Regions from separate parts of the Hymenobacter gelipurpurascens genome, predicted to be linked through region 2. Evidence: riboswitches for the same ligand, from Rfam matches in the RefSeq annotation. Region 2 holds a riboswitch; the other holds the start of a gene.
What was found. A riboswitch is a leader RNA that binds a small molecule or an ion and turns the genes downstream of it on or off. The one in region 2 is predicted to bind cobalamin.
Positions count from the first base shown of each region.

Region 1: another riboswitch for cobalamin. It lies ahead of CFT68_RS14780 (TonB-dependent receptor); the one in region 2 lies ahead of CFT68_RS03715 (acyl-CoA thioesterase).

Region 1 is NZ_FYEW01000002.1:681,547-689,285, forward strand. Features, by position in the region: gene ahcY (adenosylhomocysteinase) at 1-228, opposite strand, end outside; gene CFT68_RS14760 (DUF4397 domain-containing protein) at 381-1,100, opposite strand; gene CFT68_RS14765 (hypothetical protein) at 1,277-1,888, shown strand; gene CFT68_RS14770 (class I SAM-dependent methyltransferase) at 2,045-3,232, shown strand; gene CFT68_RS14775 (DNA-3-methyladenine glycosylase) at 3,475-4,074, opposite strand; cobalamin riboswitch at 4,168-4,391, shown strand; gene CFT68_RS14780 (TonB-dependent receptor) at 4,618-6,522, shown strand; gene CFT68_RS14785 (YncE family protein) at 6,554-7,651, shown strand.
Region 2 is NZ_FYEW01000001.1:888,988-896,726, forward strand. Features, by position in the region: gene CFT68_RS03705 (NAD(P)/FAD-dependent oxidoreductase) at 1-987, opposite strand, end outside; gene CFT68_RS03710 (hypothetical protein) at 1,357-1,653, opposite strand; gene CFT68_RS03715 (acyl-CoA thioesterase) at 1,822-2,217, opposite strand; cobalamin riboswitch at 2,409-2,603, opposite strand; gene CFT68_RS03720 (MFS transporter) at 2,733-4,055, shown strand; gene CFT68_RS03725 (DUF2911 domain-containing protein) at 4,228-4,797, shown strand; gene CFT68_RS03730 (tryptophan 2,3-dioxygenase family protein) at 4,914-5,900, opposite strand; gene sdaAB (L-serine ammonia-lyase, iron-sulfur-dependent subunit beta) at 6,105-6,785, shown strand; gene CFT68_RS03740 (TolC family protein) at 6,954-7,739, shown strand, end outside.

The DNA.
Region 1 (7,739 bases), on a different contig from region 2:
ACCCAGCGCAATCAGCGTCTCGATGAGCACAGCGGTCTGGATGGTCATATGCAGGCAGCCGGCAATCCGAGCGCCTTTGAGCGGCTTAGAAGCGCCAAACTCTTCGCGCAGTGCCATCAGGCCCGGCATTTCAGCCTCGGCCAAGCGGATTTCTTTACGGCCCCAGGCAGCGAGGCTCATGTCTTTTACTTTGTACGGAACGTATGCCGTGGTCTTCGTCTCAACCATAATAGAGGTAGCAAGTGCGTGTGGCGTTTCAACCACAAAGATAGTTGATTTGTTATCCTTCGCTATCAACGGTTGTAGCCCAACGCCTTAAACAAAGAACCCGTTCCGGCCGAAGCCGAAACGGGTTTTTCATGTTGCTGGGCTAGTTAGGCCTAATTATTCTCAATGAAATCGGCTTTCACCTGCAGATCCGTCGTCAAGCCTGTCGAGGAGCCTCGAACTACCAATGTGTAGATTTTGCCAGCAGCCAGCACTTTGCTACCAATGATAATAACCGGCACATTACTGGAATTCGACAAGTACAGATTTGCCGTGTTGGCGTCAATTTCCGTGAAGGCCGAAGCATTACCGAAAGAAATGTTCGGAATCAGTAGGGTAGCAGTACCAGTGGACTCAGTACGATATAGCGTAAGGGGCGAAGCGGCACCCTGGCCTACGTGCACCACCCGGATTTTAGCTTTTCCAGCAGCTGGAGCCGTCAGGTCATCCTCTACCCATAGAGGGGCAACTGAGTTAGCTTGGTTGGAAGGGCTGTAAGCAAACAGAGAGTAATTCTTGTCTTTGGCTACTGTTTGGGTTGCCGTAGCTACTGTGGTAGTGGTGCCAGCCACATTTACCTTAAACACTTTACTGCCGGCATTGAGTACCTGATAGCCGGAATTTTCGCCGTAGTTCAGATCCTTAATAGCTTGTTCGTCGGCAAGCACTGATACTTTCACATTAGCATTTGGAGCTGCATGCACGGCTAACACCCGCCCCTGATCAGGGATTGGGTCGGCTTTATCGTCGTTGGAGCAGGAGCTGAAAGCCAGGGCGGCCGGCAGAGCCGCGAATACCACGGAGCGGCGGAGCAGGGAGGTCAGGGTTTTCATAGTAGACAAGCGGGTTGAATGGAAAAAACTCGGGTAAGATGCCGACACAACGTAACCCCCGCGCTTTTTGTTGGACGACGAACTAAACTTTTCGTCGATGGATTGCACTTTTTTCTCGGTAAGAGGCTTAGGGTGCTGTAGCTTAGAATGGTAATTTTGTACCCATGCCCCTACTGATGAAGAGTGCTATTTTTGGTTCTGCACGCCGCTTTGCTTTTGTCTTACCGTTTGTGTTTGGCTCGTTGGCGGCCCACGCGCAGCAGGCACCTACTACTATCATTCGCCTCAGCCCTGAAGACAGGGAGCGGGGCCTGAACGGTGTGCAAAAGAATTTCTTTTTCACGACTGGCCTACAGGGAAAACCATCTGATTATCAGAGCGCTGGATTTTTTGGCCAGAAGCTACGCCCTTATCTGGCTGGCAACGAAGAAGCTCTTGACAATCTGAACCGGTATCGCCGGCAGAAGTGGCTGTTTCTCGCCGAGCGCCTCACGTTTGTGAGTGCTGTAGGCCTGTACAGCCAGCAGGTTCTTGCCAAAACGGAGTATCAGCAGTACCACAACAACACCCAGAAAGTGGCCGTTGGCGTGGCGGCAGCAAGCTTGCTCTCAAACATTTTCATTTCTCGCCATACCAACGAGCACATACAGCGGGCTATAGAAGCGCACAACGCTGGCCTGCCGGCTGCCCGTACGGGTATGTTGCAGCAGCTGCGCCCGAGCGCGCTAGGCCTATCGGCCAGCCAGACAGGGCAGCCGCTGCTGGCGTTACGCTGGAACCTACGCTAGGCCTGTTCGCGTTTCCTTTTTTCAGCCGACTTTTCAGAAGGAATCCGGCAGCTGGTGCCCCATGTTGGGGTCGGCTGCCGGATTCCTTCTTACGTTTGAGGATACTTTCTGCCGCAGTTGCTGACTGCGGCCATTGTTTTTTCGTAGGAACCCTACATGGAATACCCGCTGCCGGCAGCGGCCCGGCAATACGTAGCCGAGCATCTGCACGACGACCCCGCTCAACTGGCGCTGCAGGCCCGCCGTTATCCTGGCCTACCCGTTCCGGACCTCGTGCGTCAGATTCAGGCGCGCCAGAAAGCCCGCGCCAAACTGCCGGCCTGGGCCGAAAATCCGGACCTGATTTTCCCGCCTGCTCTCTCCGTGGAGCAGGCCTCTTCTGACCGTACGGCGGCTTACAAAGCCAGTTTGGTACGCGGGCAGCGTTTGGCTGACATTACAGGCGGCTTCGGAGTAGATGCGGCGCATTTTGCGGCCACTGTACCCGAGGTTCATTATGTGGAGCGCAACCTGGGCCTGGTAGAGGTAGTGCGCTACAACCTGCAGCAACTCGGTATCGAGAATGTGCAGTGTCACAACGACGATGCCGTGAACTTCCTGCGCAGCACGCCCGATACGTTCGACTGGATCTACCTCGACCCGGCCCGACGCGACACGGCTGCCCGCAAGATTTTCCGGCTGCAGGACTGTGAGCCCGATGTGCTGCGCATTATGCCGCTCCTGCTGCACAAAAGCCGCAGCGTACTACTCAAAACCTCGCCCATGCTCGATATCGAGCAGGCCTTGCAGGAGCTGCGCCACGTACGCCGCCTATGGGTGGTAGCCGTAGACAATGAGTGCAAAGAGGTGCTGTATGAACTGGGCCCCGAGCCGGCTGTAGACCCCGAGCGTTTCACGGTGAATTTGCTCCGCAACGGGCAGCAGCAGGAGTTTCGGCTGAACCGCGCCCGGGAAAGCCGGGCCATTGCGCGGTATGCCTTGCCGCAGGAGTACCTCTACGAGCCCAACGTGGCCGTGCTGAAAGCCGGCGGATTCCGCAGCATCGGTACTGCCTTCGAGATGCTGAAGCTCCACCAGCACAGCCACCTCTATACTTCTGACACACTGCACCCACAGTTCCCGGGCCGCATTTTCCGGATTCGGGGCACGGAGAAATACGATGGCCAAGCCCTGCGCACTTACTTAGGCCCCGAGGTGCGGGCCCACGTCACTACCCGCAACTTCCCCGATACTGTAGCGGAGTTCCGGCACCGTACCGGCATTCGGGAGGGCGGCGACCTGTACCTGTTTGCTACCACCAATCTGGAAGGCAAGCTAATGGTGCTGGTGTGTGAGAAGCTGTGAACTAATGAGTTGGTCGTTCTGACTGGCCTAGGCCTGCCTTGTCATTGCGAGGAGGCACGACGAAACAATCTTTGCTTTAACATTGCACGAAATACTGAATAACTGAAAGCCCTTACTTCCATGGGAGAAGTAAGGGCTTTTCATTTTCGACAGATGTACTGCCTACGCCAAGGAAGGATTGCTTCGTCGTGCCTCCTCGCAATGACAACCCTTCTAGGCCACTTGATCCAATAGTTCCTACCTCACTTCGCCGGGCTTACCCACTTGCTGTCTTTTAGGCGAAAGCGCCACGGTAAGGCAGCATCCTCGCCGGCGTAATCGATGCCGACTCTGGGAGAGGCTATTATGTCTTCGTAGGCCACTTTCTCTCCTTGGTCTTCCATCCAGATAAAATTGCCGGTGAGGTCTGTGCCGTAATGGGCGGTTGTGATGCCGAGGGCTTGCGTGAGCAGGCCGGGGCCGGAGGTGAGGTTACGCTGCACTGCCGTAATACCCCGGCGAAGCAGCATTTCCGGAATGCCTTCCAACGGCTCTAGCCCTCTGATCAGGACGGCATCGGCTTTGCCGGCTTCATTGGTGATAATATTAAACAAGGTGTAGCGGCCATAAATCAGATAGGTGTAGGCCACTCCGCCGGGCTCGTACATGATTTTCGTGCGGGCCGTGTAGCGACCCAAATGCGAATGGCAGGCTTGGTCGTTGAGGTGGGCGTAGGCCTCTGTTTCCACGATTCGGCCACCCGTGAGCACACCATCAATGCGCGTAAACAGGTGTTTCCCGATTAGCTCACGGGCAATTCCTACGGGGTCGGGGCGGCGGTAAAAGTCGAGGGGGAGTTTCATGCGGTTGTTGGGCAGGAGAAGAAATAGCGGCGCTAGGCCACTACTGACCTAGCCACTTGCGGCTCATCTTCCTCAGCGCATCGATAATTGCCTTATCTTTGCCTGCGTAAAGGTGGCCGGACTCCGATTGGGGGGCGAGGCTGAAAAGGGAATCCGGTTTAATTCCGGAGCTGTCCCCGCAACTGTACGCTTCTTTTTACCAGGCGGTCATTCCCCCTGCCACTGTTTTGATGTAGGCCACTTAGTAGCCGGCAAAGAAATGGGAAGGCGACCGACCCGAAGCAAGCCAGGAGACCTGCCTTTGCATTTCCTATGTTCAGCGCCTTCGGAGGAAGGGCGGAGAACGATTGCAGTAAGCGGCCCTCGGGCGGCTTGATTTCCTGTATTCGGACTCGGCTTCGGTAGGGCATTCCGGTTTCGGAAGGCAGTGCCAGAAGTTTTGAACTGACTTTTCCTATCCCGGAAATTTTGGTTCTCATCAGTACCCTTTTCGCCAAGCGGCCCTTTACCACCTCCCTGAGTACCCTCAGCCGGCTGGGGTCCATGGGTTTGCTCCTACTGCCTGCCGCCGTGCTAGGCCAGCAGGCCACTACGCACGCCACCGACTCGGTGCAGGCGCTGCCCGCGGTGCATATTCAGGTGGAGCGGCCCAACCGCTTTGCCACCGGCACCCGCATCATCACCCTGGATTCTGCAGCGCTGGCGCCTTACCGCACGGGTATGCTCTCGGAGGCCTTGGCGGCACGTACGCCGCTGTACCTGAAAAACTACGGCCCCGGTCAGCTCAGCACCATCACCATGCGCGGCACTTCGGCCCAGCATACAGCTGTGCTCTGGAATGGCTTTAATATTATGCTGCCTACGCTGGGGCAGAACGATTTTGCCTTGCTGCCCGTGAGCGGCGCCACGCAGATAGATATTCAGCCGGGCCCCACAAGTGGCCTGTACGGCTCGGGGGCGGTAGGCGGCTCTATTTTGCTGTCTTCGCCGGTACGCTGGGGAGCTGGTTTTACGGCTGCGGGCCAGGCAGATGCGGGCAGCTTTGGCCTACGGGCCGGCAACCTGGAAGGCGGCTTCAGCGACGAGCGGGTAGCCGTGCGCACCAGCGCCACCTACCGGCATGCCACCAACGATTTCCCGTTTGATTTGCCCGGCGGCGGGCGGCCGCGCCAAACCAACGCGGCTTTCTGGCAAGGCAGCCTGGCGCAGGACGTAACGTGGCGCCTAGGCCAGCAGGGCCAACTACAGGCCGCCGCCTGGCTCACCGACTCCGACCGCCAGATTCAGCCCGCCATCGGCACCCAAAACGACCATGCCCGCCAGCGTGACCAGAGCCGCCGGCTACTATTAGGTTATGAGCGCGTAACGAACCGTCATGAGTCGGCAGTGCGGGTGGCTTGGTTCGAAGACATCCTGAACTACAGCACCGACGCTTTCCGCAGCGACTCCCGCGTGCGCACCACCCAGGCCCAGGCCAGCCATACGCTTCGGTTCGGGCCCGTCACTAGCTTGCGGGTAGGAGCCGAAGCGCAGCATTTCGCGGTGCAGATGTCGGACTATGGCCGCGACCTGGCGGAGAACCGCTTTGCCGGCTATGCCCTCCTGCGCTACGACCCGTGGCCTACCCTGCATTTGTCGGGCACCTTGCGGCAGGCGCTGCTGCCGGGGCGGCGGCCACCGCTTACGCCGGTGCTGGGCGCGGAGTGGCAGTTCCGCGAATCGGCTACCAACAAGTGGCTGCTAAAGGCCAGCGCGGCGCGCGGCTACCGGGCTCCTACCCTCAATGAGCGCTACTACCAACCCGGCGGCGACCCAAACCTGCTGCCCGAAAGCAGCTTTGGCTACGAGGGTGGCCTACGCCACGAGTGGACTGGCCTAGAGCAACTCAGCCTCACGCTGCACAGCGAAGTAACCGGCTACCAGCAGCTAGTAGATAACTGGGTGATGTGGTGGCCGAAGCCGGGGCAAAACTTCGTGAGCCCGCGCAACCTGCGGCAGGTGCGCACCTATGGTCTGGAAGCAACCTCGGAGCTGAAATGGCGCACCACGGCCTATTCTGTGTCGGGCAGAGTGGCCTACGGCTATACCCGCGCCTACAAAACCCGCGACGAGCTGACGACAGCCACGCTTTCCGGCCGGCAGCTGGTGTACACACCCCAGCACACAGGCGCCGCCACGCTCGATGGCACCTGGAACAAGTGGCAGGCTGGCTCCTCTTTCACCCTGACAGGATTCCGCTACGTGGAAGATGAGGGCAACAACTTTCTGCCTTCCTACGGCTTGCTCGACGCCCGCCTGGGCTACACTTGGCGCATGCTCCGCAGCTCGCTGGCCCTCACGGTGCTGGCGCAGGGCCGCAACCTCACCAATCAATCTTACCAGAACTACCTCTACCGAGCTATGCCGCCGCGCTCGGCGCAGCTGAGCGTGCGTGTAGCCTGGCACTAACGTCTTTCTTTCTTTTCCTTCATTCCATTTTATGTATTCCAATCTGTTCTTATTGAAGCAGTGGCAACGGGCCGCACTCCTAACGACCGGCACTCTCGCCTTTCTGACTGCCTGCGACCCTGACAATCCGAATACGCCCACACCCGCCGCGCAAACCAACAGCGTGTTTGTGGTAAACGAAGGCAGCTACGGCACGCCCGATGGCACCGTGAGCTTGTTCGATGTGCCGAGCAAGAAAATTACAGCGCTCGATGTATTCCAGGCGGCCAACAGCCAACCTTTGCTGGCTGATGTGGCCCAGTCGATGACCGTTGTGGGCAACCGGGGCTACATTGTGGGCAACCAGAACAGCAAGCTGACCGTGGTATCGTTGCCCGATTTCAAGAAGGTAACGACCATCGAGAACGTGCTGGCCCAGCCACGCTATATCGTGGGCGCCAGCGCTGATAAGGCTTATATCAGCGAATGGGTGCAGCCGACGTACCCCACACCCGTAATTGGGCGGGTAGCCGTGCTGGATCTGAAGACGAATACCATCACCAAAACTATTCCGGTGGGCAAAGGCCCCGAGGAAATGCTGGTGGCCAATGGCAAGCTGTTCGTGGCAAACGCCGAGGAAAGCACCGTAACGGTTATCAACACCGCTACGGATGCGGTAGAAACGACGCTCACGGTAGGTGCTTCGCCCTCCAGCTTTGCGCTGGACCGCGACGGGCGCGTGTGGGTGCTGTGCGCCGGCAAAACCGACTACGTGGACGCCACAAAATCCATAAAAGGCAGCTTAGTTGATTTCCTGAACGTGGCGCCCTATACGGCCCGTAAGCGTGACCTGAGCTTCACGCCCGGCTTCGGCTCCCGCCTGCGCCGCAACGGCACCGGCGACCAGCTCTACATCAAAAGCGGCAGCGGCGTGTTCCGCATGGGCATTGCCGATGCGGCCGTGCCCACTACGCCTTTCATCCGGCGCGGCTTCTACGGTCTCGATATCGACCCCAACGACAACACTATTTATGGTGGCCTAGCCCTCTCCTACAACGGGCCCGGCCGCATGGTCCGCTACAATACCAGCGGGGTCGCGCTTGATTCCGCAGCGGTCGGTATCTCCCCGAATGGCTTCGTATTTTATTAATCAATAAAGTAATTTTTTGTGCGCAAAAAAGGCCGGCTCTTCTGGAGTCGGCCTTTTTGTTTTTAAGTGCCACGAGGTTGTGGCGGCG
Region 2 (7,739 bases):
GAAGCCACCGGGGCACATGCAGAACGAAAACACGCCCCGCTGCTTGTTCTGCCACTGGGTTTGGTGCACCAGCGCATACGACGCCGCGGGCAGCGCCCCGCGTTCCTGGCGGCGGTACTGGGCTTGGTCAATAAGCTGCTGCTGATGCTCAACGCGCACACCCAAGGCAAAGGGTTTGGCCTCAATCAGTACGCCGCGGCGGTGCAGCAGCTCATATATATCGCGGGCGGAGTGGCCAGTGGCCAGAATCACGGCATCGGCCTCTAGGGCTTCACCGCTGGCCGTAACTACGCCACGCAGGTGGTTTTGCTCCAGAATGAGGTCCGTGACGCGGGTTTCAAACCGCACTTCGCCGCCCGCCTCCCGGATGGTTTCGCGCAGGGCCTGCACCACGGAGGGCAACTTGTTGGTGCCGATGTGGGGGTGGGCATCGACGAGAATATCTGGGGTAGCGCCGTGCTGCACCAGAATCCGCAGAATGCGGCCCACGTCGCCGCGCTTGGTGGCGCGGGTGTAGAGCTTGCCGTCGGAGTAGGTGCCGGCGCCGCCTTCGCCAAAGCAGTAATTCGAGTCAGAATCCACTACGTGGTCCTTGTTGAGCGCGGCCAGGTCGCGGCGGCGGGTGCGCACATCTTTGCCGCGCTCCAGCACAATGGGTTTTATGCCCAGCTCAATGGCACGCAGAGCTGCAAACAGGCCCGCCGAACCGGCTCCTACAATGATGACGGAGCGCTTCGACTGGCCTACGCCGGGGTACTTGAACCACGGCCCAAACAGGTCAGTTGGCGGCGCCGTTTCATAAATATCGGCGCGCAGGCGAACCAGGGGCTGCCGGCCGCGCGCATCAATGGAACGCTTGCGCAGGTGCACAAAATCGGCCTGGCCGGGCACCAACCCAGCGGCGTCGAGTAGGGCGCGGTAGCGCGCCATTTCATCGTAGGCCACTTCCGGCGGAAGCAGGACCTCGATTTCTTGAGGAGTAGGCATAAGAAAGGTGAAAGGGAGTTAGCCTTTGAACCAAAGGAAAAAAGCAGCTGCAAAAATACGAAAAAGGTGGCCTAGAGTGTGTGATCGGCCGGGGTTTATGCCGGAAACAAGGCCAGTAATTAGAATGCTCCGGGGCGTCGTCCTGCTGAGTTGGTCGGGGCATCACGCTCGAATCATCGATAAGCGCTACAACATTAGCACGCCAGATGCTTCGGCAAGCTTCGCAGGACGCGCTGATGGTAGTGGTGCCAGACCACTTTGTTCATAATCAGCAAACTGCCCTGCCACTCGCCAGAAGCATTGCCAGATAGGCAACACAGGGGGCGGGCGGCAGGGCAGGAGCCTAACCAAACTGGCCTAGCGGCCGATTCAGTCTTGACTGGTAGTGGTTTTCCGGGGCCAGAACTTCTCCATCGACTGATTGAAATGCTCCAACACTTGGCTGCGTACTTCGCCGGAAGGGTTGCGCAGCAGCCGTCCTAGCAAGTGACGGTACATTTCGGTGGTGACTTCCAGGCCCTTGGCGCTGACCAATCCGTGATGTAGCAGGTCGCAGTTGGCGGCGACAGAGTTGGATATGGAGTCGGTAAGCTCTTCACGAGCTTTGTCGGCCTCTTGAAAGGATTGTTCCAAACGGGCTTTCTGATTAGCAATGGGCTGCTCCATTTTCAACTGAGAGGAGAAATCAGGTGATTAATAGTGGCTCTAACCCGTCTGTAGTCCAGAAAGGTTCAGTTTATCTTAAGATTCCAATATAGTTTTGGATAAGAAAGCTGGCGCCGCGCCATAAGCTCCTGACTACTCAGAAGATACCATCTTCCCAAAAATGAAGCATCAACTCTGGCCCAGGATGGAAACCGGACGTTTCTGATCATCAATGGCCACGAAGGTGAACAGGCCCGAAACGGCCTTGATTCGCTCTTCAGAGTACATCTGCTCCACAAATAGCTCTACGCGGACTTGCAGGCTGGTGTTACCTACGCGGGCCACACGCCCAATCAGTTCCACCAGAGTGCCGCCCGGAATGGGATGCGTAAAATCGACTTTATCGGAGGATACCGTCACCATTTTGAGGCGGCTGAACCGGGTAGCCGTAATAAAGGCTACCTCATCCATCATATGGAGCGTGGTGCCGCCAAACAGCGTATCGTAGTGGTTGGTGGTATTTGGGAAAACGGCTTTGAAAATGCGGGTTTCCGCGCGGCTGATTTTTTCGTCGAGAGCTGACATGAAGTTGGGAAATATATAGGGGGAATACCCTTTGCCGGCGGTTTCCGCGGCTCCCAACGCCTCCTAATCATTGCCGGAATGCCCGCAGCCGTACGCGCTCACCTGCCCGCGCTTGCCCGTAGGCCAGAACAGTGGAGGAGGGCAGAAGCCCGCAGCAGCACCCAACAAGGACCCGATTCGCGCAGGAGCCTCATCATAAAGAGCGGCGGGCAGGTCTCCTGACTTGTAACATGCTTTCCGCCCTTCTCACCCGCGTTGGCAGGCAATGGGCTGTGGCTGGAAAGCACTGACGATTGGTTACTTACAGTAGCGCGTCTGTCCGGGAGTTGCACCCGGTTCCCTTTTCATTCCGGCCGAAGCCATAAACCTGCCGCTCGTCTGACTGGAAAAACAGACAAAGAACTGGCCCAAAGGTAGCAGAACCCGCCAATTGGACGCGGGCCGGATGACCTAGGGCAAGTTTCCGATGGCTTCCGCTATTTTGCGGCCGTTCCTTTTTCTTCCGCTACTGGCCTATGGCTCTTCCTGCTGCTTCTCTTGCGCCGCGAACAATGGCCTCCCGCATCCGCTCCATCTTCAGCGGCTCGGTGGGCAACCTGGTAGAGTGGTACGATTGGTACGTGTACTCGGCATTTGCGCTGTATTTCGCGCCAGCGTTCTTCCCCAAAGGCGACCTGACGGCTCAGCTGCTCAACTCGGCCGCCATCTTTGCGGTGGGCTTTCTGATGCGGCCTCTGGGCGGCTGGCTGATGGGTATTTACGCCGACCGCCACGGCCGCAAAGCCGCGCTGCTGCTCTCGGTGCTGCTGATGTGCGGTGGCTCTCTGCTCATCGCCCTTACGCCCGGTTATAGCCAGATTGGGGTGGCGGCCCCCATACTGCTGGTGCTGGCGCGGCTGCTGCAGGGCCTGAGCGTAGGCGGCGAGTACGGCACCTCGGCCACGTACCTGAGCGAAATGGCCGACCAGCGCAACCGCGGCTTCTTCTCCAGTTTTCAGTACGTCACGCTTATTGCCGGGCAGCTGCTGGCGCTGCTGGTGCAGCTTGGTCTCCAGAAAGTGCTTAGCCCGGGAGAGCTGTATGCCTGGGGCTGGCGCGTACCGTTTGCCCTCGGGGCCGTGGCGGCGCTGGTGGCGCTGTACCTGCGCCGCACCATGGAAGAAACCGACGCTTTCACCCACCAGACCACCACGGCCACTGACCCGGAAGCCGCCGCGCAACCCAGTAAGCTGAAGGTGCTGCTGCGCTACCCGCGCGAGGTCTTGACGGTGGTGGGCCTTACGCTGGGCGGTACGGTGGTATTCTACACGTTTACTACCTATGTGCAGAAGTTTCTGGTGAACACAGCCGGTTTCAGCAAGGCCGATGCCACGTTGGTTTCCTTTGGGGCGCTGGGCGTGGCCATGCTGCTTCAGCCCGTGCTGGGCGCCATTTCCGACCGGGTGGGCCGGCGGCCGGTGCTGCTTTTTTTTGGGGTGGGCTCTACGCTGGGCACCTACCCGCTGCTCACGGCGCTAGGCCACTCCAGCGGGCCTGGCGCGGCCTTCTGGCTGCTGGTGCTGGCCTTGTGTATCGTGAGTGGCTACACCTCCATTAATGCCGTGGTGAAGGCCGAGCTGTTCCCGACGGAAATCAGGGCGCTGGGCGTAGGCCTGCCGTATGCTCTCACGGTGGCCATCTTCGGAGGAACCGCCGAATACGTGGCCTTGCTGGCCAAAGACAACGGCGTGGAAACCTGGTTTTACTGGTACGTAACGGCCTGCGCCGCCATCTCCCTGCTGGTGTACCTGCGCATGGGCGACACCCGCGACACCTCCCGCATGCGCGATGACCAGTAACCGGCAAGTGGCCTAGCGTAGCTCAGCAGGAAACAGAAGCAACTAGTTGACTTCTAGATATGTCCATGAGAAACTGGAAGAGCTTTTTTTGAGGACGTGCTTTTGCCCCGAAAACAAAGTTCGTACGTTGTGCTTACTGTTCTATCTCACTCTCCTTAACCCCATCAACGCCATGCGCACTTTCAAATTCCTGACCCTATTCATTGGGGCCTCCCTGCTAACCGGTGCGGCCTTCGCCCAGGGCACCACTACAACTACCACCAAGACCACTACAACCAAAGCGCCCGAAGACAAATCGAAGCGGCCCAGCCCGCCCGCTACCGTAATGGGCACCGCGCCCGGCGGAGTGGCCTACACCATCGACTACAGCCGGCCCTCCGTCAAAGGCCGCAAAATATTCGGCGGACTAGAGCAGTACGGTAAAGTATGGCGCACCGGCGCCAATGAGGCTACCACCTTCGAGGTGAAGCAGCCCGTGAAAATCAACGGCCAGGCCTTGCCCGCCGGTAAGTACGGGCTGTTTACCATTCCCGGCGAGCAGGAATGGACCATCATCTTCAACAAGACCGCTGATCAGTGGGGCGCCTACGAGTATAAAGCCGACCAGGATGCTCTCCGCGTGAAGGTGAAGCCCACCAAACTGCCTGCTCTGGTAGAGCAGTTCACCATCACCTCTGATAACGCTGGTGTAGTAAAAATGGCCTGGGAAAATACGCAAGCCAGCTTCACGGTAAGCAAGTAATTGGCCTAGAAGCCTTTTTTTATCAGATCGGCCACCGTTCTTACTCAGATGAGTAGGAGCGGTGGCCGATCTGATTTCTGGCAGCACTAGGCCAGGTAGAAAGCGGATTCGGAACTCTACCCTTGCTTGGCCATTTCCTCGCCCAGAACGCTTTCTACCCAGGCTTTGCCCCAGTCTTCCAGCTCCTGGGGGCTCCAGATTTGCGGATAGAAAATACGGCGCTGGAACTTGGGAGGCAGGTACTTGCGCCAGTTAGTGCCGCCGGTAGCGGCAATGGCGTCGGGGTGGCGCTCCAGGTAGCGCACCGCCGATTTGTAGTGCATCAGGGGCCAGTTCACATTCACGTTCACGTCCAGCTGGCGCAGCTGGCGGAGCAGGCGCGGGTGCTGGCGGTCCTCTTCGGGCAGGCGCTGCACCACGGCCCACAGGTTGCGCTCCTGGAAATGGCGGGCGTGCTCGATGAGCTGAGCCGTATATTTTTCCTCAAACTGCACAAGCGTGAGGGCCTTGGCGCCGGTGTCTTCCACGGTGGCGCCGGCTTTCCAATAGATGCAGCCCAGCAGCTCGTCGTGGGCGGCGGCTTCGCCGAGTAGGCGGCGCTGCTCTTCAGGCACGAGGTTGGTGAGGCTGGTGCTGGCCAACTCAATCATGCGGTACTGCACGCTCTGGAACCCCGAGGCGGGCATCAGGCTCATGCGGAACTGCAGAAACTGCTGCTTATCCATACCGTCCACCATCACATCAAACGAGTCGATCAGGTTCTCGAAGTAGCGGTTTACGCGGCCTACGCGCAGCACCACTTCCTGGAGCGTGGGCGTCTGCAAGTCGCCGAGCTGCTCGTACTCGCAGAGGCAGAGCTTGAAGTACAGCTCCGTAATCTGGTGGTACATGATGAAAATGCGCTCATCGGGAATCTTCGTGAGCGGCTGCTGCAGGGAGAGAAGCGTGTCTAGCTTGATGTAGTCCCAGTAATTGACGTAGTCGGCGTAGTACAGGCCTTCCAGGTAGCCGGCCAGATCCTGGCCATCGGCAGCGTATTTGGTTTGGAGTAGGCGCAGCTGTTGCCAGACGGCCGGCGAGAATTCTTCCTCGGGAGAGCTCATGCGTAGGGTGGAGGTAAACGGCGGGAGAAAGGAAAAGAAAGGAGTGGGTGGCCTACAAAGAACGAAAAAGCCCTCGAAACCACCACGCAGGCAACGGCCAGGCTGCCCCAGACATCTTACTGGCTGAATATGTCGGGACATGGATTGCGGGAGTGGCCTAGGCCTGTTGCTTTCCCCAATGAATCCGATACCTTTACCCTGTTTATGGCCGAGAAAAGCAGTATTTTCGATATGATCGGACCCGTGATGATTGGGCCGAGTTCCTCGCACACAGCGGGCGTAGTCCGCATTGCCGGGGCCGCTATCCGCATTTTGGGCTCGATTCCGACCCACGCGACTATCACGTTCTACAACTCTTTCGCCCGCACCTACGAGGGCCACGGCTCCGACCGAGCTATTGTGGCCGGTCTGCTGGGCATGGCCACCGACGACGTGCGTATCCGCGAAGCCTTCGACCACGCTAAGCATGCCGGGCTGCAGTACACGTTCCAGAGCGTGGGCAATGCCTCGACCATGCATCCCAATACCATTAAGCTGCAGCTGCGCGATGAGCGCACCGGCAACTCAGTGGAAGTGATCGGGCAGAGCCGGGGCGGCGGCGTCATTCGCATTGTGGAGGTGGATGGGTTTCCCTCGGACTTCTCCGCCTCGCTGCACACGCTCATCATTGATGCCGACGACGTGCCCGGCTCCATTGCCTTCATCGCCTCCGTTATAGCCCACGACGATTGCAACATTGCTACCATGTTCGTGTCGCGCAAGGGCAAGAACGATGCGGCCCGGCAGTTCATCGAAATAGACTCGGGGCTTCGTGAAATCACGCTGGAATATCTGCGCCAATTGCGCTGGGTTCACCGCGTTACCTACATTCCTACTATCGAGTAAATTACTAGACTAACGGTGTAAAACGGCTTTTTCACGGCTGATTTTCCCCGATTGGTTGATTTTGACAGGGGAGTGGCCTACCGTTCCGATACCTTTAGTGGCCTAGGCCACTTGGCTTTCGCTCCCGGCTAACTTCTTCTTTTCTTTCAGGCAAGTAAGTATCCTCTTATGAAGCGTTTTTACTGGTTGTTGAGTATGTCGGCCGGGCTGCTGGCGGCCCCGGCTGTGGCCCAGACCACGCAGCCCACTCAGCCGCCGGCCGGGTCGTTGGCGGGCACTACACCCAGCGGACCTTTCTCTCTGCAGCAGGCCATTGATTACGCCCTGAAAAATAACCTGGGGGTACGTCAGCAGCAGCTAACTTCGGAGCTTCAGAACGCTACGCTGCGCCAAAGCCGGGCCGCCCTGCTGCCCACGGCCAACCTTTCGGGTACGCAGGCCTGGAACTACGGTACCAGCCTCGACCCACTGACCAACGACTTCGTAAGCCAGACCATCCGCTCAAACAACTTCTCGGCTAATACCCAGGTTACGCTGTTCGCAGGTTTTCAGCTGCGCAACACAGTGAAGCGTAATGCCCTCGACACGGAGGCTAGCAACCTGGATATTGAAAAGTCCCGCAACGATTTGTCTTTGAACGTGGCCTCCGCCTTCCTCCAGCTGGTGCTGGCCGAAGAGCTGGTGCGCACCAACGAGGTACGCGTGAACAGCACCCGGCAGCAGGTAGAGCGTACGCAAAAGCTCCTGAAGGCCGGCGCCATTCCGGAAAGCAACCTGCTCGATATTCAGGCCCAGCAGGCTTCCGATGAGCTGAACGTCATCACGGCCCAGAACCAGCGCGACCTGGCTCGCCTCACGCTTGCCCAGCTGCTGAACTTGCCTACGCCGACAGGCCTACAGATTGAAGTTCCGGCCCTGGCTGACCCCGACGACCAGCCACTGCTGGAAGCCGAC